3 regions of the Vibrio sp. E150_018 genome follow, and region 3 is predicted to be linked to each of the others. Evidence: riboswitches for the same ligand, from Rfam matches in the RefSeq annotation. Region 3 holds a riboswitch; each other region holds the start of a gene.

Region 1 (8,164 bases), on a different contig from region 3:
AATGCCTAAATTTGCAGTCATAGTTTTACGCCACAGTTCATCATCTAGTCCCAAGTTTACTGATAGTTCCTTGAGTACTTCTGGGTGATTGACCGGCTTACCCTCAAAATAGTGAGCATGCTGAATGGCTTTCAACATTTCTAGCGGCGGGAGACCCAATTGTTCTGCCGTTAAAATTGCGCGTGCTGTAATGAAAGAGTCTAAGACTATTTCTTCGTTACTTTGCACCCGCTGAATATAACCATCTCCAAATGTTGCTCCCGTCAATTTATCAATTCGTTTGTCATGCTCGAGGATATGCTTACGAAAAGAGGGGTCGATAGCCTTGTTGTTAATCATGCCGCCAGGGTGAAACTCTAACTTAATTTCAGAGTTCGCAGCCATTGCGGATAATAGAGAAGTCGCACCATAGCACCAACCACACATCGGATCGAAAAAGTAGTGTACTTTTACCATTTCATTTCTCCCATATGTACCTTCGCACCCACTTGTAGAGCCATAGGCAGCTGTGCATCAGGGTAGATTGCCATCATTTTATCTATCACTTCAGTACTATTTTTACTGTGACTTTTCACCTCTTGGAAGTCTGTTAGGTATTGCAGCGAGTAACGGATAGTGCTCGCATTAAGCTTAGTTCCAGCTTTCATGTGTCCTGGAATGACTATCTCTGGATTTAGCTTTTGCATTTCTTTCAACTGTTTTACCCATGCTTTCTGACTATCGTTAGACTGCGCATCAGCCATCCATAAGTGCAGATTTCCATATATGGCAACATTGCCTACAATGGCTTTGCTAGAAGGAATCCATAGATATGGGCGGTGAGCTAACTCGCCTTGAGTGCCACGAATTTCGATTTTGTGTCCATCGACTGTCAATGTGTTGTTTTCAGTTGCTTGTGGAACGTATGGATTAACAGGAGCATTGGAGCCCATTTGTGGCGTCCAGTAAGCTAATTTACCTGCTAGCTTACTCTTAATTGTCTCTACAACTTCTGGGGTGCTTAGCACTTGTGCATTAGGGAATAATGCATGTAACTCTTCTGCACCAAAGTAATAATCTGGATCAGCCTGACTAATAAAAATAGTTTTGAGTTCTTTGCCACTATCAAGAACTTTTGCGGCGATACGTAGAGCATCAGCTTTGGTGAAGCCTGTGTCGACCACCATAACTTCACTCTCACCGATGATTAATGTTGAATTTACGTAGAAGCTATTCTCGTCAGCGTTATAAATATCAAAAGTTAATGGTGTGTTTTCGGCTGCAGTTGCGGTTGCTGCCAATAAGATAGATGCAGCCATTAGAATGAATTTTTTCATACCGTTCTCCTTTAGTGTGTTTGGGTATGAAAAGGATAATAAGGAATTGACATGTGCATATAAATACACCAAAGTGAACATCATTGTTTCTTAATTCGAACAAATGTATGGATAGACTAACAGCCGCAACCGTATTTGTTGAGGTTGCTAAGACGGGGAGTTTTACCGCTACAGCAGACAGGCTAAATATGTCTCGTCCTATGGTAACGAGATATATTGAGGCAATGGAAGCTTGGCTTAATACCCGCCTGTTACATAGAACAACACGAAAAGTGTCTTTGACAACCGCGGGCGAAACATGCCTTGATGAAGTTAAACAATGGCTTAGACAAGCAGAAAGCTTAAGCGGGCTGGCAGACATCAGTGGTCAATTATCAGGTACCGTTAGGTTGGCAACCAGCATGTCATTTGGTTATTCTCAATTGGTTCCCGCTATTCAAGCGTTTATGTCAGAACACCCCAATGTAAATGTCGATATTGATTTGCAAGATTCAGTAGCTGATTTGACTGAGAGGCAAATAGATCTCGCTATCCGAATTGCCTCGGCGCCTGATCCTTCTTTGATAGGTAAGCCTATATCGGTATGTGAGTCTGTTGTCGTGGCTTCTCCGGGATATTTAGGTAATAGTCGCACTATTTCAAAGCCACACGACTTAATGAATCATACTTGTCTTGGATATAAAAATTTCCAACAACATATCTGGCATTTGACGCAAGACAGTTCTCAACAATCAGTAGAAGTTAAGTGTAATCTCACCGCGAATGAAACAACAACCTTACTGCACGCAGTATTGTGTGGCGCAGGGATAGCTATTCAACCGACTTACCTCGTAAACCAATATCTTAAAAGTGGTCAGCTTAAGCAGGTTTTACCGAATTGGAAACCAGATGATTTAACCATTTACGCGCTCTATTCTTCCAGAAAGTACATGTCCCCCACTGTCCGTGCTCTGATTGATTATTTGTCAGATTATTTTTCTGAACCTCGTTGGTAATGTGTGGTTTGTTGTCATGACAAGATGCTCAGTGGATCTTTCTACATGGTGTCTCTTTCCAACTTATATTGATCATAATGCCCAACAGCATACCCTTATCTGATATTGCGATGGAGGTGGAGCAAACCCAAATTATACGGGTATGGCGGTTGATTAAGGTAATAAATCAGGTAAATAAAAAGGGGACGCAAACAAAATATCTAGTTCTCATAAATGCATTCTAAATAGGATTTATTATCAAAAAAGCATATTACTGATGTTAATGTCCTGTTATGATTTATACGTAATAGTCGGGGAGCCAATATTGGCTGAGATCGAAATTCGAGACCCGTAGAACCTGATTCAGTTAGCACTGACGTAGGGAACTATCACGCTTTGCCATTCGCCGAATCACTTCGGAAACCTTGGATAATCGGGTCTTCGATCTTTCCCAATGACGGCCAAAGCCAGTTCCTATACGTCGGTAATAGGAGTGGTAATGGCGAATTCTTCAATACAGTGTAATCCTCAAAAAATATCTTCATTAAAAGAATCTAATGCACCTGTGATTTCTGGATCCTACGACGTTGATTTTAATCACTTATCGCTCATCCCTAACACTATCGCGAGTAAGCTGGGCGTTAGCGATGTCTATTAAAGCTACGTCTTCTAGAGCAATGCCAGCTAAAACCATCGGCATCCAAATTACAAACGCTTGTTTGCAATATAAAGATAGTCAAACTCCGACGCTTTCAGGCATCAATATGCAGATCCCAGCCGGGCAATGGACGGTATTGCTAGGTCGAAGTGGTTGCGGAAAAACGACGATTCTTCGTTACTTAGCGGGTTTATTAGCTGACAAAGTGGAGTGGCAAGGCGAGCTGACGACTACCGATAACTTACTGTTAACCGAGCATATTGCTTATATGGCTCAACAAGATTTACTGCTGCCGTGGCTCAATGTGTTGGATAACGTTTGTTTAAGTTCGCGTTTTAATCATTCTCAAAGCGATTCACAGCAAGAACAGCAACGTGCGCTGAAATTATTGCAGCAAGTTGGGCTGGTGGATTATTGCTATGCCAAGCCGGACCAACTTTCTGGTGGAATGAAGCAACGTGTGGCACTTGCTCGTACTTTAATGCAAGACAAGCCAGTGGTATTGATGGATGAACCTTTCTCTGCGTTAGATGCCGTAACTCGCCATAAATTACAGACCTTGTCTGCCGAGTTATTGAAAGAGAAAACCGTGGTTTTGATCACCCATGATCCACAAGAAGCTGTCCGGCTAGCCAATCAATTGTATGTACTGCAAGGAACACCAGCTAAAGCGCAATCTCTTGCGGTGCCAGAATCGCCGACTCCCCGAGTATTGGATGGCGAATGCGCCGCGTTACAACAAGCCATTTTGCAGCAATTGGAGAAAGATTATGAGTGAGATGACTCAATACCAATCGCTTTCTTGCCGAGTGAATCAAAAAGAGCGTGTGACACATCCTGCGCTACGTTTGTTAGTTACGGTTGTGGTGATACTCGGCTTATGGCAGTTGGTTGTGGTTATGTTTGATATGCCAAGCTTTATTCTACCTGCGCCTGTCGATGTGCTGGATAAATTACTCACTCGATATGATGTGTTGCTTAAACACACTTGGGTAACCGCACAGGAAATCTTGTTAGGTCTTGCGCTTGGTTTATCGATGGGCCTGCTGTTCGCTTTACAAATGTTGATGTTTGAACCGTTCAAACGTTGGTTATTGCCGATTCTTATTGCCAGCCAGGCGATCCCAGTATTTGCTATCGCGCCAGTGTTGATGCTTTGGCTTGGTTATGGCATCGCATCGAAAGTGATGATGGCGGCCATCATTATATTTTTCCCGGTGACCACTTGTTGTTATGACGGCTTGCGTAATACCCCAACCGGTTACCTTGATCTTGCCAAAACCATGGGCGCTTCTAAGTGGCAATTGTTACGCCATATTCAACTACCGGCAGCCTTACCAACCTTAGCTTCAGGGATTCGTGTCGCGGTAGTGATCGCGCCGATTGGAGCCGTCGTGGGGGAGTGGGTCGGATCCAGTGAAGGCTTGGGCTATCTGATGTTACAAGCTAATGCCCGGATGATTATCGATGAAATGTTTGCCGCGTTATTTATTCTGGCAATGCTCTCGATCGCCTTGTATTTCATCACCGATAAATTATTGAAAGCTGCTATTCCTTGGGAGAGCAAATGATTAAGCCCTTGGGAAAGCAAATAACGCTCTCCAAGTATCGAAAGTTCAACAGAACCTAGTAAATCGTAAACCAACAGGACAATTTAAGAAGGAATGATTCGTGAAAATAAACAAATTGATTAGTGCTGTCACTTTAGTTACCTCGCTTATTTCGACTCATGCGCTGGCCGCAGACAAAGAAATGACCTTAATGCTAGATTGGTTCGTCAATCCAAATCATGGCCCCATAGTGATCGCCAAAGAGCGAGGTTACTTCAAGCAACAAGGTTTAAAAGTCAATATTCAAGAACCAGCCGACCCTAGCACTCCGGCCAAGTTGGTTGCAGCAGGTAAGGTGGATATGGCGATTTCATACCAACCTAGTCTAACCATTGATGTGGCAGCCGGTTTGCCCTTAATTCGCTCTGCAACCCTTATCGCAACGCCTTTAAATACATTGATGGTGCTGGATAATGGAAAGAATCAAAATCTTGCAGACCTTAAAGGTAAGAAGATCGGTATTTCGATTTCCGGTAATGAAGGGGCAACGGTGGGTACTATGTTAGCGCAAGAGGGCGTTGAGCTTTCTGATGTGCAAATGATCAATGTTGGCTGGGCGCTATCGTCTTCATTAGCGTCTGGCAAGGTAGATGCGATTTGGGGTGGCCTACGTAACTTTGAAACTAATCAGCTAGCACTAGAAGGTTATAAAGCGAAATCTTTCTACCCTGAAGAACATGGTGTGCCTGCTTATGATGAGTTGGTATTTGTTGCCAATGCTAAAAGCTACGATAAAGAGAAGATCCAAGCTTTCAATAGCGCATTACAACAAGCTACGACTTATATTGTTAATCATCCTGAAACCTCGTGGAAAGAGTTTGTCGCCTACGCACCGGATACGCTAGATAACGAGCTGAATCATCGTGCGTGGAAAGATACTTTAACTCGTTTTGCATTGCGTCCATCGGCGGTTGATCTCAAACGTTATGACGATTACGCCAAGTTTATGTTTGATAAAAAAATCATCGAGACGCTACCAAAAGCAAAAGATTACGTACCGAGCCTTTAAGCTAAAAAATTGAGTTTATTTAATATTACCCATTTGAGATAACCACTTATGAAATACCAAGATTTGATCGACGCTTGTCAGCAAGATTGGCAGCAATACACCGAACATGCTTTCGTTGAGCAATTGGCAAAAGGTACTCTGGAGCAACCTTGTTTTTTACATTATCTAAAGCAAGATTTCTTATTTTTAAAGCAGTATGCACGAGCTTATGCATTGGCGATTTACAAAGCCCGTACTTTGGATGATATGCGCCGTGCTCTACCGACGGTACAAGGTTTACTTGATTCTGAACTGTCGCATCATGTGACTTATTGTGGCCAGTGGGGATTAACCGAAAGTGATTTGGAAAATGAGCCAGAAGATTTTGGCACCGTTGCCTATACCCGTTATGTCCTTGATGCTGGCATGACCGGCGATCTCGTCGATCTTTATGCTGCTTTAGCGCCTTGTTCGATTGGGTATGCCGTGATTGGTAAAAGGTTGATAGAAGGTGCCGATACTGTTTTGGAAGGTAACCCTTATGCGAGCTGGATAAATTTATACGGCGGCGAAGAGTTTCAGTCTGGTGTAGCAAGTGGAGCGGAGCACTTTAATCAACTGCTAGATGAAATCGATATTAATAGTCAGCGTGGCCGAAACTTGATTGAAGTATTTAAAACTGCAACCCGTATGGAAGTAGCTTTTTGGCAACAAGGTTTAAACGTTAAGCAGGGCTAATTGGAGAACTCACATGTTAATTGAACAAATTACTCAAGCGCTAACTTCGTTACGAGAGCAGAAGCCATTGGTCGTGAACATTACGAATTATGTAGTGATGAATAATACGGCTAATGCGTTATTGGCAATTGGTGCCTCTCCCATCATGGCGCATTCAAAACAAGAAATGGCGGAGATGATGTCATTTGCAGGCGCGCTGGTGGTGAATATCGGCACGCTTGATAGTGCTTGGACAGAGCGAATGATGTTTGCCGTCGAGCAAGCCAATGCCAACAACAAAGTAGTGGTGCTTGATCCTGTGGGTTGTGGTGCCAGCCAGCTACGCACCAACACTTCACGTAAAATTGCTCAGTTAGCCAATAAGTTGATCATTCGTGGCAACGCTTCTGAGGTTATTGCATTAGCCGGTGAACAAGCGCAAAGCAAAGGTGTCGATGCTTTAGATAGTAGTGATGCGGCATTAAGCGCAGCCAGCTTCTTGGTTAATGAGTATGGTGCGAATGTGGTGATCTCCGGTGAAACCGACTACATAGTGAGTAATACACAAACCGTAAAACTCAACAATGGCCACTCAATGATGCCATGCGTAACAGGGATGGGGTGTACGCTTAGCGCTTTGACCGGAGCATTTGCCGCCGTCGGTGATGAGTCTGGTTTAGCAGCCACAGCGGTGCTTGGTGTAGCAGGTGAGATTGCTGCGGAGCAAGCGCGCGGTCCGGGTAGTCTGCAAATGGCATTGTTAGATGAGTTATATCAACTTGATGTGCAAACGCTGAGCCAGCGTCTTAAAGTAAAACGTCTTAAATGAGAATATCTAAACCTAGAGCGTGTTGAATAAGGAAGCGCAATGAGCGACTATCGTTTGTATTTGGTCACCGATGATCAACAAGATTTAGCCACACTGAAACGTGTCGTCAGTGAAGCAGTGTTAGGTGGCATTACCATGCTGCAAGTGCGCGAAAAACATGGTGATGTGCGTGCTTTTATTGAACGGGCACAAGCAGTAAAAGATATTTTAACCGGCAGCGGCGTTCCTTTAATTATCAATGACCGAGTGGATGTTGCACTGGCGATTGATGCTGATGGCGTTCATCTCGGTCAGTCGGATATGCCTGCTGACATCGCTCGTCGGTTAATTGGCCCAGATAAGATCCTTGGCTTGTCGATTGAAAACGAACAACAACTTGCACAAGCCGATACGTTACCAATTGACTACATTGGTTTAAGCGCCATTTTTGCCACCCCGACCAAAACCAATACGAAAAATCATTGGGGAATAGATGGTTTGCAAAAGGCGCTGAATACTACCTCGTTACCGATAGTCGGGATTGGTGGCATTAACCAAGGCAATATTCCTGAGTTAATGGCAACGGGCGTACATGGTTTGGCTTTAGTTTCAGCCATTTGTCATGCGCAAGATCCACAAGCTGCGGCCAAATACTTGTTAGGCTTAATGAGGTAACTGTTATTGAATAGACGTGCAGGTAATACTCTGTTACGTCTATTCACTTTGTTATACCAAGAATCCACTTATCATGATGTGAGTTAATAATACGAGACTCTTAAGGGATAAATTCTTGGAACAAACGTCTACCTTTTCGCACTTTCAGCGAGCTTTCAAACGCATCGATCAAAGCAAAAGCTTTCAATGGTTTGTCATTGCGGTGATCATCATTTCAGCCCTAACGGTTGGAGCCCATACCTATTCTTTACCTCCGACGATGGAGTCGGCACTCAACATTATGGATATCGCGATCACGGTATTCTTTTTAGTGGAATTAGTGATCCGCTACCTCGCCAGTGATGGTATCCGCGCTTTCTTTAAAAAGGGCTGGAATATTTTCGATACCATTATTGTTATCGGTAGCTTATATCCAGCG
Region 2 (8,164 bases), on a different contig from region 3:
AGTAGAAACCTGATTCGAAAGAATCAGGTTTTTTTTCGTCTGTTGAAAATGCTTCAAAAGCATGGAGAGCCCGTTTTGTTCTCTGTATATTTTTATAGCAGAATAGGAGATATATCTATACATTAAGTTCAGGTATTCTATACATGATTTCTAAAATTTATTGATACATGAAAGCTTAGAGGAGTTTTATCTTGTTAATCCAGCTTAGTGTCTTGCTTTATATTGCTCTTGGTGGGGCTATAGGGGCATGTTCTCGTTACATAATCTCAGAAATCTTTGTGTTAATGTTAGGTAGAACCTTTCCTTATGGAACATTGTTTGTAAATATATTTGGTTCATTTCTTATGGGGCTTCTTATTTCCTCTCTGAATAATGGAACCATTGAATCTACGCCATGGAAACAGATTCTCGGCTTAGGCTTTTTAGGGGCTTTTACAACTTTCTCAACTTTTTCAATCGATAATGTGACTTTATTTCAGCAAGGTGAATTCTTTAAAGCTGTCTTAAATATATTATTGAATGTAACTATTAGTATTTTTGCTGCTTGGATCGGCTTTCAATGTATTTCTAAGAGTTAATTTATCAGAAAAATTGAATTTCATTCATTTATCTGTCTATAATTACGTCACTTGTCGGAGTGCCATAAGGCTGAGACCGCTATGCGGGATCCGTTGAACCTGATCAGGCTAATACCTGCGAAGGGAACGAGAGAAGAGTAATCTATCTACAATTACCCCTCTATATATGTATCTGTTTCTACAGATCCACTCTTGTGCATCAAAATCCGTCAAGCATTTACCCTTCGGGCTTCTAACTCATACAGTTAAAGGAAAATGCTATGTCGTCAAGTCGTAAACAAGCCAGAATGGACGCTAAGAATTTTATCGATTCCCTGTCTGTCCAACCTTATCCCAATTCGCAAAAAGTTTATATTCAAGGAAGTCGTTCTGATATACGTGTACCTATGCGTGAAATCTCCCTTACTGATAGTTTGGTTGGAGGCTCGAAAGATAACCCCATCTCAGAGCCGAATAAACCTATCCATGTTTATGATACTTCCGGTGTTTATACGGATCCTACTCACAATATAAACTTATATGAAGGGTTACCTAAGTTACGTAAACAGTGGATTTCTGAACGTAATGACACTGAATATCTTGATTTTGTTTCATCTGAATTTTCTCAAGAGAGACTTAATGATGAAACATTAGATGAACTCAGGTACGGAAATTTACCTAAAATACGGAAAGCAAAGCAGGGGTGCTGTGTGACGCAACTGCATTATGCGCGTAAGGGGATCATTACTCCTGAGATGGAATATATTGCGATTCGTGAAAATATGGGACGTCAAAAATTCACTGATGAGCAATTAAACCAACAGCATCCAGGACAAAACTTTGGTGCCCATCTGCCTAAAGAAATTACCCCAGAGTTTGTTCGCCGTGAAGTGGCAGAAGGGCGAGCGATCATTCCATCCAACATTAATCATCCTGAATCTGAGCCAATGATCATTGGCCGCAACTTTTTAATTAAAGTGAATGCCAATATTGGTAACTCATCGGTGTCATCCTCGATTGAAGAAGAAGTTGAAAAATTGGTTTGGTCGACTCGTTGGGGCGGCGATACCGTTATGGATCTTTCTACTGGACGTAATATTCATGAAACGCGTGAGTGGATTCTGCGTAATAGTCCTGTCCCTATTGGTACGGTTCCAATGTATCAAGCATTAGAAAAAGTAAATGGTGTTGCGGAAAACCTCAATTGGGAAGTGATGCGCGATACTTTGATCGAACAAGCTGAGCAAGGTGTAGATTACTTTACTATTCATGCAGGGTTGCTATTACGTTATGTTCCTATGACGGCTAAGCGAGTTACGGGGATTGTTTCTCGTGGTGGTTCTATTATTGCTAAGTGGTGTTTGGCTCATCACCAAGAAAGTTTTCTTTATACTCATTTTCGCGAGATTTGTGAGATTTGTGCTCAGTATGATGTGGCATTGTCGCTTGGTGATGGTCTGCGTCCGGGCTCAATTGCCGATGCTAATGATGAAGCTCAATTTTCGGAATTACGTACATTAGGCGAACTGACCAAGGTTGCTTGGGAATACGATGTTCAAGTTATGATTGAAGGTCCTGGTCATGTTCCTATGCACATGATCAAAGAGAATATGGATGAACAATTAAAGCATTGCCATGAAGCGCCCTTTTATACATTAGGTCCACTCACTACTGATATCGCTCCTGGCTATGATCATATTACTTCTGGCATTGGTGCCGCGATGATTGGCTGGTTTGGCTGTGCCATGCTTTGTTATGTCACCCCAAAAGAGCATTTAGGTCTACCTAATAAAGAAGATGTTAAGACTGGGCTTATTACTTATAAGCTTGCAGCACATGCCGGTGATTTAGCAAAAGGGCATCCTGGTGCACAAATTCGTGATAATGCTTTATCTAAGGCGCGTTTCGAATTTCGTTGGCATGACCAATTTAACCTCTCGCTCGATCCCGAAACGGCATTGGCTTTTCACGATGAAACATTGCCTCAAGAGTCCGGTAAAGTTGCTCATTTCTGCTCGATGTGTGGTCCTAAGTTCTGCTCGATGAAAATCTCTCAAGAGGTGCGTGAGTATGTCAAAGACAGTGAGCAAGTATCTGCTGATCAGGCTATTGAGGTAAAAATGATAGGCGATCCGTTAGAAGGGATGAAAGACAAATCACGTGAATTTCTTGAGACAGGTTCTGAACTTTATCATCCTGCGGTTCAGCCAAAGCATAAAGAATTGGCAGAGCAGGAGGATAAGTAATGAGTAAGCTTGTCTTTAATGGTGTCGATGAAGCTTTATTTAAACAGCAAGTTCAATCTTGTGTAGAAGCAGTTAAGCAAGCGGGTTTTATTTTGCCTGATGTTGAGTTTTCAACATGCTCGCCTGTAGGTGATTTATCAGCAGTTGTTCATTTAACATCTGGCCCTAAAGTGATTTCTGCAGTGTTTGATGTCGATAACCAAGATGAAGGTTGCGACCTTGTTTTGTGCTATCAAAATGAACCGAATGTATCACTTACTTCTGAAAACGGGGTAAGTTCAATCTCGGTGGCAGTAAATGATGGTGATGTACTTACGGATAAAATTAGGCTTGCGAATGGATTGTCTGCTGATTTGCATACTTTTAATATGAAGTGGAATCATGAAGTGACTATTCGTCATTACTGTTGGTTTGTTGTTAGTTTATGCTTGGAGTTTACACTCGAAGATGCCGCTATCATTGCGAATGCCGCAGTGAAACAATACCAGGATGTTTCACGTGAAACATGGCCAGTTGATGCGCGCGTATTTCCACAATTAGCCCAAGCGGCTACACCTCAAATCTGTCCTCCATTCAAACTGATACCACACAACATCGGCTTATACCCAGTGGTTGATTCAGTTGAATGGATCGAAATCTTGCTTAAACGAGGGGTTAAAACGCTTCAGCTTCGAATGAAAGATCCGAGTGACTCTGACTTAGAAGTAAATATAAAGCATGCGATAGAGCTTGGCCGAGAGTATAAAGCACAGCTATTCATTAATGATCACTGGCAACTTGCGATTAAATATAGGGCTTATGGCATTCACCTTGGACAGGAAGATATTGAAGTCGCTGATTTACAGGCGATTAATCAAGCTGGCTTACGTTTAGGTATTTCAACTCATGGTTATTATGAGATTTTACGCGCCAAGCAACTGAAACCTTCCTACATTGCGCTTGGACATATTTTCCCAACCACAACCAAAAAAATGCCATCGCAACCGCAGGGTTTGAATAAGTTAACGGGGTACCAAATGTTAATAGGTGATGATTTTCCAACGGTAGCAATAGGAGGCATTGATTTGAATAATGCAGCACAAGTATGGCAAACCGGAGTGAGCAGCTTAGCGGTGGTTCGTGCTATTACACAGGCAAATGATATACAATTGGCGATAGATTCTTTCTATCAAATTATGGCTTCCCCACGAAGTCAAAAGGCCATTGCTTAACAGCTCTAATAGGTAATAAGGGAAAACAATGAACGACCAACAATTTCAGCGCTACCAACGACAAATCATGGTTCCAGAAGTGTCAGAAGTGGGCCAAGAAAAACTTATTGGTAGCAAAGTACTGTTGGTGGGTTGTGGTGGACTAGGCTCAGCGGCTGCGCTTTATCTCGCCGGAGCGGGGATTGGTTCATTAGTGGTTGCCGATGGTGATGAAGTTGACTCATCCAATTTACAGCGTCAGGTAATATACCGTGAATCTGATATTGGAAGAAATAAAGCAGAAGCGACTGCCGAACAACTGAAGCAGTTAAATCCTAATTGCAAAGTTCGTAGTGTTAAATCATTTATAGAAGACGCTCAGCTGAATTTAGAAGTGATGCTGGCTGATGTGGTATTAGATTGTAGTGATAACTTTCCAACTAGACAGGCGGTTAATAAAGCTTGCCATGATGGAAATACGCCACTGATTTCAGGTTCCGCGATCGGTTGGGTCGGGCAATTAATGAGCTTTGATTTTAAGCACCATTCATCACCTTGTTACCGTTGTGCTGTGCCATATCAAGATAACAGCGCAGGTTTGAAATGTTCAGAATCGGGAGTGATTGGCCCAGTCGTGGGTACGTTAGGTAATTTACAAGCGCTTGAAGCGATCAAATACTTAACTCAAAACGACAAACTAAAACCTGCGTCTCTTAATTTATTTGATGGACAAACGCTATCTTGGCAGAAGTTTAATATTGCTAAAGATGCCGAGTGTCCAGTTTGTGGAAGCTGATGGGTATAAATCAGTCTCCGCAAAGAAGGATCTAAGGAGGCACCATGCAAGTCACGGTGAACCAACAAGTACACATTTTAGAGAAGAATCAATATAACCTAATTCAATTACTTTCTCGGCTATCTCTGAATCAACAAAGTATTGCGATTGCGATTAATCAGGATGTTATTCCTAAAACGCAGTGGACCGAAACGACACTTAATGATAGTGATGATGTTTCGGTTTTCACTATGATCGCAGGAGGGTAATCATGAGTCATTTTCAAGATTCGCTGGTTATCGCCGACCAAACATTCAATTCAAGATTATTTACAGGCACAGGCAAGTTTGCTAATTCTGACCTTATGTTGGAATCGCTGCTGCATTCTAGTTCAGAACTCACGACCTTGGCACTCAAGCGCCTTGACCTACAGCGTCAAACGGATGATATTTTACCGCCATTATTAAAAATGAACGTACGTCTGTTACCCAATACTTCTGGGGCAAAAACAGCCAAGGAAGCGATTTTTGCTGCTCAGTTAGCACGAGAAGCGCTTGATACGAATTGGTTGAAATTAGAAATTCATCCTGACCCTAAATACCTAATGCCCGATCCTATCGAAACACTAAAGGCAGCTGAGAAATTAGTTGAACTAGGTTTTATTGTTTTACCTTATTGTCATGCTGATCCTGTGCTATGTAAGCGCTTAGAAGAAGTTGGCTGCGCCGCCGTTATGCCCTTAGCATCACCGATTGGCTCCAATAAAGGTTTGGTATCAGAAGATTTTCTTAAAATTATTATCGAACAAGCAAACGTGCCAGTCGTAGTTGATGCTGGAATTGGCGCGCCTTCACATGCTGCTTATGCCATGGAACTAGGCGCTGATGCCGTATTGGTCAATACCGCCATTGCATCATCGGCTAATCCTGTAGCAATGGCGCAAGCATTCAAACTTGCCGTACAGTCAGGACGCCAGGCTTATCTTGCAGGGTTAGGTGGAGTAAGCCTGCAAGCAAGTGCATCAAGTCCGCTTACTGCGTTTTTAGGGTAGGTGATATGACTTTTACTGAGGTATTTAAAACGCTAGATTGGGATCAAGTCTATTTGTCCATTCATAGTAAAACGCCTGCTGATGTTGAGCGAGCTTTAGCTAAAACCAGATTAAACTTGGAAGATTTTAAGGCGTTAATTTCACCCGCTGCTGAACCTTATGTTGAGCACATGGCGCAACGTTCTTATGCTCTGACCCGTCAGCGATTTGGTCATAATATTAATTTCTACATTCCACTGTACCTTTCTAACTTGTGCGCCAACGCTTGTACTTATTGTGGTTTCTCTATGGAGAATAAAATTAAACGTAGGACACTCGATCAAACTGAGGTAGAAGCAGAAGTAGAAGCTATCAAAGCGATGAATTTTGATAGTGTGTTATTAGTCACCGGTGAACATGAAACTAAAGTCGGCATGAACTATTTCCGCACTATGCTACCTGTGATTAAGCAGCAGTTTTCTTACTTGGCGATGGAAGTTCAACCGCTTGATCAAGATGATTACCGCGAACTGAAAACGCTAGGACTTGATGCGGTGATGGTCTATCAAGAAACCTATCATCCAAGTACTTATGCTAAACATCACTTAAGAGGGAATAAACAGGATTTCTATTACCGACTCGAAACGCCTGATCGTGTTGCCAAAGCGGGAGTTGATAAAATCGGTATAGGGGCTCTGATTGGTTTAGAAGACTGGAGAACCGATTGTTTGTTTACGGCGGCACATTTGCAGTATTTAGAAAAGCAGTACTGGACCTCTCGCTATTCAATTTCATTTCCTAGGTTGCGACCATGTGAGGGTGCTCTGCAACCCAAATCGGTCATGACAGATAAACAACTCGTACAGCTTATTTGTGCATTCCGTTTGTTCAACCATGAAGTTGAGTTGTCATTATCGACACGCGAACAACCGAGTTTTAGGGATAACGTTTTGCCACTAGGGGTTACCCATATCTCTGCCGCATCAAAAACCCAGCCGGGTGGTTATGCTAATTCAGAGGTAGAGTTAGAGCAATTTGCCATTAGTGATGAGCGTTCAGTTGAAGAGGTGGTTAAGTCGGTGCAACAACGTGGCTATGAAGCGGTGTGGACGGATTGGCATCACGCTTATTCTGGCTGATTTGTGTAGATTATAGTTACATAGTTATTCTCAACTATAGTGAGTTTCAAATAGGTTTCACGTGAAACAATAAAGCCCGTCTCGGTTGACATCGAAACGGGCTTTGTTTTTATTTACTATCAACTGCAGTATTGAGTGACTTCTATTATCTGCTGTTGAGGTTATTTATAGTGAAAACGGTTGTTAATTAAATCGCTAAGGTAGCCTGCTTTAACCATTGTTTTACCTCACCATCAACGAGTGGGCTGACATCATTCCATACTTTTTGATGGTACTGGTTTAGCCACTCAATCTCGTTAGTGGTTAACAGCGTGCGCTCAATCGCTCTAACATCGATTGGACAACGCGTAAGAGATTCAAAACCAAGAATAGATAAATCACCTTGGGTTTGTTTCTCAGTGACTAACTCCAGGTTTTCAATGCGAATGCCAAACTCGTTAGCACGGTAGTAACCCGGTTCATTGGATAGCACCATACCTGCTTGTAGGGCTACGCCATTGTAAGCAGGGGATATACGTTGTGGTCCTTCATGAACACTTAAGAAATGACCCACACCATGCCCGGTACCATGATCATAATTATAGCCTTCAGCCCATAAATATTGGCGAGCCAAAATATCGAGTTGGCTACCAGTCGTTCCTTCTGGAAAACGTGCCGTTGCCAAAGCAATGTGGCCTTTGAGTACCAGTGTGAATTGTTGCTTCATAAAAGTTGAAGGCTCACCAATTGCCACGGTACGAGTGATATCAGTAGTGCCGTCTGGGTACTGGCCGCCTGAATCGACAAGATAAAGTGAGTTTAATTCTAGCTTGCCAAACTCTACTTGATCAGCGTGATTGTAATGACACATAGCTGCATTGCTTCCTGCTGCGGAAATGGTATCAAAACTTAAATCGGCTAATGACTCATCTTGTTTACGGAAATCATGCAACTGATTAGATAGGGTGTTTTCATCGTGAAAGCGACCAGCTTCAACTTCAGAATCAATCCAACATAAGAACTTCGCCATTGCCACACCATCTCGAACATGACAATTAATCATGCCTTGTGATTCAGTTTTGTTTTTAATCGCTTTAGGTAGTAAACATGGATCACTGGCTGCAATAATATGCGCCTGACTATTTTCTAATATTTGGCTAAACCAGGCATTACTGCTGGCTGGATCAACAATGATTTTTTTGCCCGTTAGTGAGCTAAGCGATGCTTTAAGTTGAGATGGTGATGAGA
Region 3 (8,164 bases):
ACGGCTTCAGTTTTCGAGGGATAGGGTTTAGCTGTTATAAATTTTGTCGAAGTTGGCGGCGTTCCATCCTGCCATCATGCGGTCGCCGATCTTCAAAACGGGTACGCCACGTGCGCCCATCGCTTCAAGTTCTTTACGTCCGCGTTGCATCTTGGCATTACACAAACGGTACTTAATGCCTTTTGAATCTAAATACATTTTAGCGGCTTTACAGTGTGGGCATTTGTCACCCACATATAAGACTACTCGTTTCATAGTGATTATCTTTTTATACTGTTATTAAATTTGTGTCGTTATCGGCTTATATAACCGAAAATGCTACTTGTAACCAAAAAGGCTACTTGGCTTTAAACAGATAAGGGAAAAGCTGCTGCCTTTCTTCTTTCGTTAATCCTTCTACCCGAGCGATATTGGTATCTGGAATCGCTTCTGGGTTTGGATAATGTTTTACCGCTTTTTCCATGCTTTCTTCACGAATAAGGTGAAGTACAGGATAGGGAGCGCGGTTAGTTAAGTTTTCAGCATCATCAGGAACGGCACCCGCGAAACAATAATCAGGGTGGAAGGTGGCCACCTGGAATGTGCCTTCCCATTGTTCTTGCTTAATCAGTGCGTCGATCCAATCTAGGAAGAAATTATAGTCGTCAAAATCTTGTAGCATGTGAGGAATGACAACTAATGTGGTTTCTAGCTCGGAAACTGGCGTATTAACGAGCGTGGTGAATTCTTGAAAAACATCTTCCAATAATGCTTCTTCAACTTCGGCTTTCGAAACTATGATCTTAATTTGCTTATTGCGTTGCGGCTTGGCTGCAAAAGGGCATAAGTTCAAACCGATCACCACATCAAGTAACCATTGTTCAACTTGTGATTTAATTTCTTGATGGCTAGGAAGAGACGAAGAGGGAGCTGACATTGGAATTTTCACACCAGTTATTAGCATACCAATCGTAATAAGCAACTGTTCACGTTAGCTTGTTAAAAAGCTAATTCAGACCATTTACTTATTTTGATTGGTATAAGATTAGAAATGAGGGCGGATTCTAACATATAACTGTCTCGCAAATTGGATCTTTTTAAAGGTATAATCACCGCAAAGATTACGTCGTAAAGAGAGCATCATGGCAAAATTGACACTACAAGAGCAAATGCTTAAAGCAGGCTTGGTAAGTAATAAAAAATTAGAGAAAGCGAAGAAGTCATCGAAAAAATCTCGCGTTCAGGCTCGTGAAGCTAGAGAAGCGGTTGAAGCGAATAAAAAAGCACAACTTGAGCGTGACAAAGCGTTAAATGCTGAGCAGAAAAAACAGCAATTAACCAAAGAATTGAAAGCACAAGTGAAGCAATTGATAGAAATGAACCGTATTGAAATATCCGACGGTGATATCGGTTATAACTTTACCGACGGCTCATTAGTGAAAAAGCTTTATGTTGATAAGCCAACACAAGATCAATTAACCAAAGGTCGTTTAGCGATTGCTCGTTACCTAGAGGGTTACGCGATTATTCCGGCAAGTGTGGCAGACAAAATCTTCCAACGTGATGAAGAAAGCATTGTATTGAATAATGTCCTGACTCAAGAAGAGCAAGATGAAGATGATCCATACGCAGACTTCGTCGTTCCTGATGATTTGATGTGGTAATTCACTATAAAATCTAACCAAATGATGAAATAAAAGGTAGATGAGATAGAGCAATAATCGCTCTGTTTTATCTGCCTTTTTTGTTTGCGTTTAGAATACGAATCAGCATCTTGGTTGCATTATCTAAGCGATCATATTGCTTGGCTTTTCCTAATACCCGCATGCCTTGTATTTGAGTGAGGATTAAATCGGTCAAACTCGATATATCCATACTTTCACTCAATTGTCCTTGTGCTTTAGCATGGTTCAAGCAGCTTGTGACCCCGTCACTTAAATGAGTAAATAAACACCTTCCTGTCAGTTGAACATCTTGATCTCGATTAGCGTGCTCAAGCAGGGCATTTTGAATGAAGCACCCGAATTGTTGGCTTTTTTGAAGATTGGAAAATTTCAGTAAAAAATCCGTTAAGGTTTCTAAGTTAGCATTAGAGTCAAAAAGTGGTTTAGCTGCCGGCTTTGAAATGTTTTCAAAGTAGTAGTTAAGGGCATTGATATATAAAGCGTGCTTATCACCAAAAGTGTTATAGAGACTAAAACGATTGATGGCTAGGTGTTCGACAAGATCCGATATAGAGGTATTGGCGTAACCTTGCTGCCAAAATAGTTGCATAGCCTCTATCAATTTCTCGTTTTTATCAAAATTACTTCTTCTTGCCACGAAGCGACTCGCTTATTTAATGCCTAAGATAGTTACGAATGTAGCAAGAATCTAAACGACGTTAAAGAAATTGTTGACTGTTCGTTTAGTTATTCGCTAAGTTATAACTAAACGAACGTTCAGAAAAGGAAGTTAATAATGAAAATATATGAATTTGCTGCCAATCCAAGCTCACGCCGTGTTGGGATCTTCTTGAAGGAATTAGGAGTAGAGGTTGACCGTGTTCAACTTAATGTTCGTGAAGGAGAGAATTTAACGCCGGAATATCAAGAAAAAAGTGTCAATGGCAAAGTGCCAATGTTGGAGCTTGATGACGGTACTTGTATCAGTGAAACCATCGCAATTTGTCGTTTTTTTGCTGAACATCAAAATGATACTTCATTGTTTGGCACCACTCCGGCTGAAAAGGGCTTGGTGGAAATGTGGCAGCGTATTGTAGAACTTGATGGCTTACATATGGGCTTTCAAGCCTTCCGTAATTTATCTGGTGTTTATGGTGACCGTGAACGTTGCATTGAAGCCTGGGGTAATGAGGCAAAGTTACGCGTAGAAGAGTTTCTACCTAAATTAGATATGCAGTTATCTAAGAATCCATATATTGCGGGTGAGCGTTTTAGCATTGTGGATATCACAGGGTTTCTTTTCGTTGGTTTTGTGTGCGAGAAAGCGTTGGAGATCAAAGTGCTTGATAGCTATCCGAATATTAAAGCTTGGTACAGTAAGGTATCGGAGCGTCCTGCATTTCAATAAGCAGTTTATTGATTAAATAGTGCACGTCTAAGTTAAAGGCGTGCACTATTGCTTTTATGATTAACTCACTTCACTGGACTCTGAGCTTGCTTCTCTTTCCATTCCTTTAATGCTTGTTGCATTTCTTGTTCATTTTTTAAAACTTTCCCTAGTGCATTATCGGGCTTTTTCGGCAAGGTTAAGCCACATGAAACCAATGTTGCGGTTAATTGCTCAACGGCAAGGTGAGGTACGTAAATCAAATCTTCTTCTTTTTCAAACCGCACATAACCATTCGACAAGTTAATCGCTTGAGGTACGAATACCACACGGTACCCTTCTTCTGGCACTGGGTAGAATTTGCCATCTGGGCCTAAAAACATCTCACCACTTTGATTTGGGATCATCCAGGTTGGACCAAGATCAAATACGATTTCTTTTGAATTGGGACCAGACCAAGAGCGGCTGAACGCAGGCTTTTTGAAAGGCGATTCTTCTGAGGTTAACGCTTCCATAATTTGCTTGGTAGAGTTATGAATGATGCCGAAGCCAGGAATACGGTTAATAGTTTTTTCTGATAACCAAGTGTAAAAACGCTGCTGTAAATTACCATCAAAAATAATGCCGAAAATAAACATCAAAATTAAAGCAGCAAACAGTCCAAATCCCCAAATGTCACTTAACTTTTCATGCAGTTGTTCTGGTAAAAAGTAGCCAGCAGTTTTATCCATAAAGCGAACCACTGCGTTAACGACCCAGCTGGCGATCACTAAAGGGATCACAAACAACATGCCTATTTTTATTTTGCGAATAATCAGTTTCTTCATTAATAAATCTCTTACACGTTTACTCTATGGGTTGTGATAATTTCACACCTAACCAGCATTAAGCATATCTAGTTCTTGCAGCCTAATGTAACCTCTGCGTTAATAACATGAAATAAATAGAAAAGTGAGAGCAGGCAATATGTCACATAGCTTTTTGATTGAACAGTGGGATTTTTCTACCCAGCCAGCGCAATTGGTTGAACCTAAAGAGCCGATAGATATGCTGCAAGAGAACCATTGGTATCATTGTCAGCGTGAAGCCGGAGCATTACGTGAATGGTTGCTAGACAATGAGTTTGAATCGGGTGTGGTAGATAGCCTGCTTGCTGATGACACGCGCCCACGCTTTGAGCTTTTCGACGATCAATCGTTTCTACTTATCATGCGTGGTGTGAATTTAAATGAAGGCGCAATGCCAGATGACATGCTGAGTGTGCGCATTCTTTGGCATAAAGGCACGTTAATCTCAACCCGTAAAATATCTTCTAAAGCTATTACCAGTATTCGCAATGCACTAGGTGAACAAAAAGGGCCGAAAAGTACCGCTCGTTTATTATTATCGATTATCGAAGGTTTAAATCAAAACATCGCCGGCTTCTTGAATGAGGTAGAAGAGCAGTTATTTGAAATTGAAGAAGGTGACGGTACAAACAGTGACCTACATGTTATTCATAAACGTCTATTAAAGCTTCGTCGCTTTATGAAACCTCAACGTTACGCCCACGATGATTTCTTAGAAGTTGGCCACCCAGAAATGGAAGAGGTCGAACTGAAAATGCGTAACGCATTGGATACCGTGATTCGAATTAATGAATCGATTGATTTTTATATTGAACAGATTCAGTTGATCAAAGCGGACATCGAGCAAGAACAAGCCGAGAAGATGAACCGTAATACCTACTTGTTTACTGTGATTGCTGCGATATTTCTACCGGTCAGTTTCTTAACCGGTTTATTAGGCATCAATGTTGGTGGGATCCCCGGTGTTGATAATCCATTGTCATTCTTTATTTTTTGCGCAGGGCTAGGTGTGACGTTTGTATTGGAATTTATCTTGTTGCGCTGGCTGAAGTTCTTTTAGTTTCCAAACCTTCAGCGAGTCATTAACGCAGGTTCAGTCGCCTGCGTTATTTATTTCTAAACGGTTGTGACAACATTTTGAGTAGTGACTGCTCCTTAGCTGAGCGGAATAGGTTAATCCCAATTGTCATTTTTTCATGGCCATCTTTCGGTTGGATAATATAACTATCAAACCAACGATCCCAAACGGATAAACAAAACCCGTAGTTGCTATCGGTTTCATTGCGATGAATAGAATGGTGAACACGGTGCATATCTGGTGTGACAATCCACTTTCTTAATCGATCATCAATGCGATGAGATAAGGCGATATTGCTGTGGTTGAACATCGCACTGGCGTTCAGTAGTACTTCGAATATAAATACAGCTAGAGGCGAAATCCCAAGTGCGGCAATCGTCGCGAGTTTAATCAGCATTGAAAGCCAAATCTCGATGAAATGAAAGCGTGAGCCGGTAGTGACATCGATATCTTGATCGGCATGATGGACACGATGTAAACGCCAAAGCAGCGGGATCTTATGAAATAGACGATGCTGCCAATAAATCACCATATCTAACAAGAGCAACCCGCATACTAGGTTTAACCATGCAGGAATATTGAGCCAATGAAACAAGCCTACGTGGTTGTTCTGCATTAGGTAGGCAAAACCGACTGCGAGAAATGGCAGAGTGAAAGGTAGTAGAAAGCTATTAAAAAACACCAAACCTAAGTTATTGGCCCAACGGTAGAGCTTAGGTTGGCTGAGGTATTTTTTCGGCCGTTTGATTTCCCAAACCGCCATGGTCACCAACACTAGAGTAAATACGCTAATACGAATCAGTGATTGTTGTGACATCAATAGTTCCGACATGGTTTGGTCTCGTGGGGTTACAGTGATTAATATGTTAGCTATGTATCATTAGACAGTATCTATGTAAGTAAAATTTCATATAAGAACAAGATCACTAGTTTTGAGTGAATAGCTTTACAATTTGATGAGTTAACTCTACATTGAAGCCAATCTTTAGTGTATGGATAGTTTAAACGATAAACCGCCATGCTCTAAGCATATTAGTCGGGGAGCCAGTAGGCTGAGATCACTTAAGTGAGACCCGTTGAACCTGATCTGATTAACATCAGCGTAGGGAACTAATACCAACGTGTCGAGCATTCTAATTTCATCTCTACATGTGTATTACTTCTGTGCGCTAAAAGGAAGTAATATATGCCTCAATCAACTTTCCCATCGCCAAACACTTCGTGTATTTCTAATGTATTGACTATCGCAGGATCTGACTCTGGTGGTGGAGCCGGTATTCAAGCTGATATTAAAGCGATTTCTGCAACAGGGTGTTTTGCTTGTTCCGTTATTACTGCACTCACTGCGCAAAATACTCAAGGCGTAGATGCCATCTTTCCGGTTTCAGCTGAATTTATTGGTCAGCAATTAGATTCTATTTTTTCAGATATTAATGTCTCTGCGGTAAAGATCGGTATGCTTAATGATAGTGATGTGATTGAAGTAATCGCTGAAAAACTAACGCACTATAACTTAAAGAATGTAGTGTTAGATCCCGTCATGGTAGCCACTAGTGGAGACCCATTAATCCAACCAGTTGCAATTCAAACACTGAAAAAAAAGCTCATTCCGTTAGTAGACTTAATCACCCCAAATTTGCCTGAAGCTGGGTTATTGATTGGGGAGCCTGAACCAAAATCAGAGAGTGAAATTGAAGGTTTTATAGAGAAGTTAAAAGCTCACTCAGAATTGCATAAGGTCGATATTTTATTAAAAGGTGGGCACTTGAAAGGTGAGGAAAGCCGAGATTGGCTTATTCAACGAAATCAAACCGCGGTCTACACGCATCAGCGCATTGCGACAAAAAATACTCACGGAACAGGGTGTACACTTTCTTCTGCGATTGCTTCCTATTTAGCGCAAGGCTTTGACCTAACAGAAGCGATTGGGCATGCGAAGCAGTATTTATCGAATGCATTGACTCATGCAGATGAGCTTAATGTGGGGAAAGGAGCAGGTCCCGTCCACCATTTTTATGCCCAAGCGATTAAATAATTAAAGACTAGGTTACAATCGACTTGCCTCGCCTAAAACGCTTTTATCTCGAACAAAATTTAGCCACGAAAGGTCAACAGACCCTAGATACAGTCACTATTCTTTATTGGATTCAGGCGGCAGCGTTTGTTGTCGTCTTTCTAATAATTTAGCGCCACCGCGGTAAACGAATAGCGACCATAGAATCAGCGCGCAACCAATCACTTTTCCTACTGGCATATCATCGCCATAAAACACCACACTTAATGAACTCGCCCATACTGGTTCTAAAATCATAATGATGGCTGCATTGCCTGATGTGGTGAGTTTTTGTCCCATGGTTTGCATTACATAACGTAAGCTGGTGGCGAGAACGGTACTTAATACTACCCACATCCATGTTTCATTGGTGATTTGATCTGGCCATTGCTCTAGTAAAAGTGAAGCGATGGTTCCCACTGTGCCGACTACAAAAAGTTGAATACAAGCTAACGCCAAACTTGGAACGCTTTGGGCGTATTTAGCATTAAAATTGAAGTGAAAGGCCAATAAGACAGCAGATATTAAAAACCAAATTTGGCTAGGGGAATGTTGATAACCGTTAGACAAAGATAAAAAGCCTAATCCTAACACCGCGAATGGCAAAGAAATCCAAAACATGCGGATGGGTTTTTGTTTAAAAAGAGCCCAGCCCACAAGTGGTGCAAATAACATGGCAAGGCTTGAAATGAAGGCACCTTCTGCCAAGGTATCAGTAACAGAAATAGCGGTTACCCACGTAAGCAATGCGCAGGACATTAATATTCCGACACTGGTAGCATTGATTAATTGTGCTCGTGTTAAAGCGATAAGTTGCTTATAACAAAAAGGCAGTAAAAATATAGAGGCACAGACAAATCGAGTTCCAATGAAAGCAAAGGGAGGAAGACCCATAATCGCTTGCTTGGAAAAGATCCAACCGAGTCCGGCAAATATGGTGGTCAAAATTAAAATGATGGTTGCTTTTGATTCTTGAGTCATTAAGAACATACCGTGATAGAGGGCAAGTGATCAGATTAGCATCACTCGATACGCGAATCTGTTGGTAATGTGGAACTTTAAAATGAAAAAACCCTTAACCGAGTTTATCTACATGATAACGGTTAAGGGTTATTAATCAGATGAAAGATTAAGCTTTAGTTCGTAAACCTAGTT

What was found. Region 3 has a riboswitch for thiamine pyrophosphate ahead of thiD (bifunctional hydroxymethylpyrimidine kinase/phosphomethylpyrimidine kinase). Riboswitches for the same ligand answer to the same signal wherever they lie in the genome.
Region 1: another riboswitch for thiamine pyrophosphate. It lies ahead of ACE3G9_RS11030 (ABC transporter ATP-binding protein); the one in region 3 lies ahead of thiD (bifunctional hydroxymethylpyrimidine kinase/phosphomethylpyrimidine kinase).
Region 2: another riboswitch for thiamine pyrophosphate. It lies ahead of thiC (phosphomethylpyrimidine synthase ThiC); the one in region 3 lies ahead of thiD (bifunctional hydroxymethylpyrimidine kinase/phosphomethylpyrimidine kinase).

The regions. Positions count from the first base shown of each region.
Region 1 is NZ_JBHGNY010000010.1:58,374-66,537, forward strand. Features, by position in the region: gene ACE3G9_RS11015 (DsbA family protein) at 1-456, opposite strand, end outside; gene ACE3G9_RS11020 (MBL fold metallo-hydrolase) at 450-1,316, opposite strand; gene ACE3G9_RS11025 (LysR family transcriptional regulator) at 1,424-2,311, shown strand; TPP riboswitch at 2,593-2,692, shown strand; gene ACE3G9_RS11030 (ABC transporter ATP-binding protein) at 2,968-3,726, shown strand; partial or broken gene ACE3G9_RS11035 (ABC transporter permease) at 3,785-4,519, shown strand; gene ACE3G9_RS11040 (ABC transporter substrate-binding protein) at 4,620-5,567, shown strand; gene tenA (thiaminase II) at 5,616-6,284, shown strand; gene thiM (hydroxyethylthiazole kinase) at 6,298-7,092, shown strand; gene thiE (thiamine phosphate synthase) at 7,132-7,746, shown strand; gene ACE3G9_RS11060 (ion transporter) at 7,862-8,164, shown strand, end outside.
Region 2 is NZ_JBHGNY010000022.1:20,397-28,560, reverse strand. Features, by position in the region: gene crcB (fluoride efflux transporter CrcB) at 198-578, shown strand; TPP riboswitch at 624-721, shown strand; gene thiC (phosphomethylpyrimidine synthase ThiC) at 839-2,803, shown strand; gene thiE (thiamine phosphate synthase) at 2,803-4,014, shown strand; gene ACE3G9_RS15025 (HesA/MoeB/ThiF family protein) at 4,043-4,789, shown strand; gene thiS (sulfur carrier protein ThiS) at 4,834-5,037, shown strand; gene ACE3G9_RS15015 (thiazole synthase) at 5,040-5,819, shown strand; gene thiH (2-iminoacetate synthase ThiH) at 5,825-6,937, shown strand; gene ACE3G9_RS15005 (aminopeptidase P family protein) at 7,125-8,164, opposite strand, start outside.
Region 3 is NZ_JBHGNY010000001.1:463,985-472,148, forward strand. Features, by position in the region: gene ACE3G9_RS02150 (glutaredoxin family protein) at 28-255, opposite strand; gene ACE3G9_RS02155 (DUF1415 domain-containing protein) at 338-916, opposite strand; gene ACE3G9_RS02160 (DUF2058 domain-containing protein) at 1,122-1,643, shown strand; gene ACE3G9_RS02165 (TetR/AcrR family transcriptional regulator) at 1,711-2,301, opposite strand; gene ACE3G9_RS02170 (glutathione S-transferase family protein) at 2,440-3,051, shown strand; gene ACE3G9_RS02175 (DUF502 domain-containing protein) at 3,117-3,857, opposite strand; gene ACE3G9_RS02180 (zinc transporter ZntB) at 3,997-4,938, shown strand; gene ACE3G9_RS02185 (sterol desaturase family protein) at 4,985-5,773, opposite strand; TPP riboswitch at 5,984-6,082, shown strand; gene thiD (bifunctional hydroxymethylpyrimidine kinase/phosphomethylpyrimidine kinase) at 6,143-6,991, shown strand; gene ACE3G9_RS02195 (DMT family transporter) at 7,088-7,990, opposite strand; gene ACE3G9_RS02200 (dicarboxylate/amino acid:cation symporter) at 8,139-8,164, opposite strand, start outside.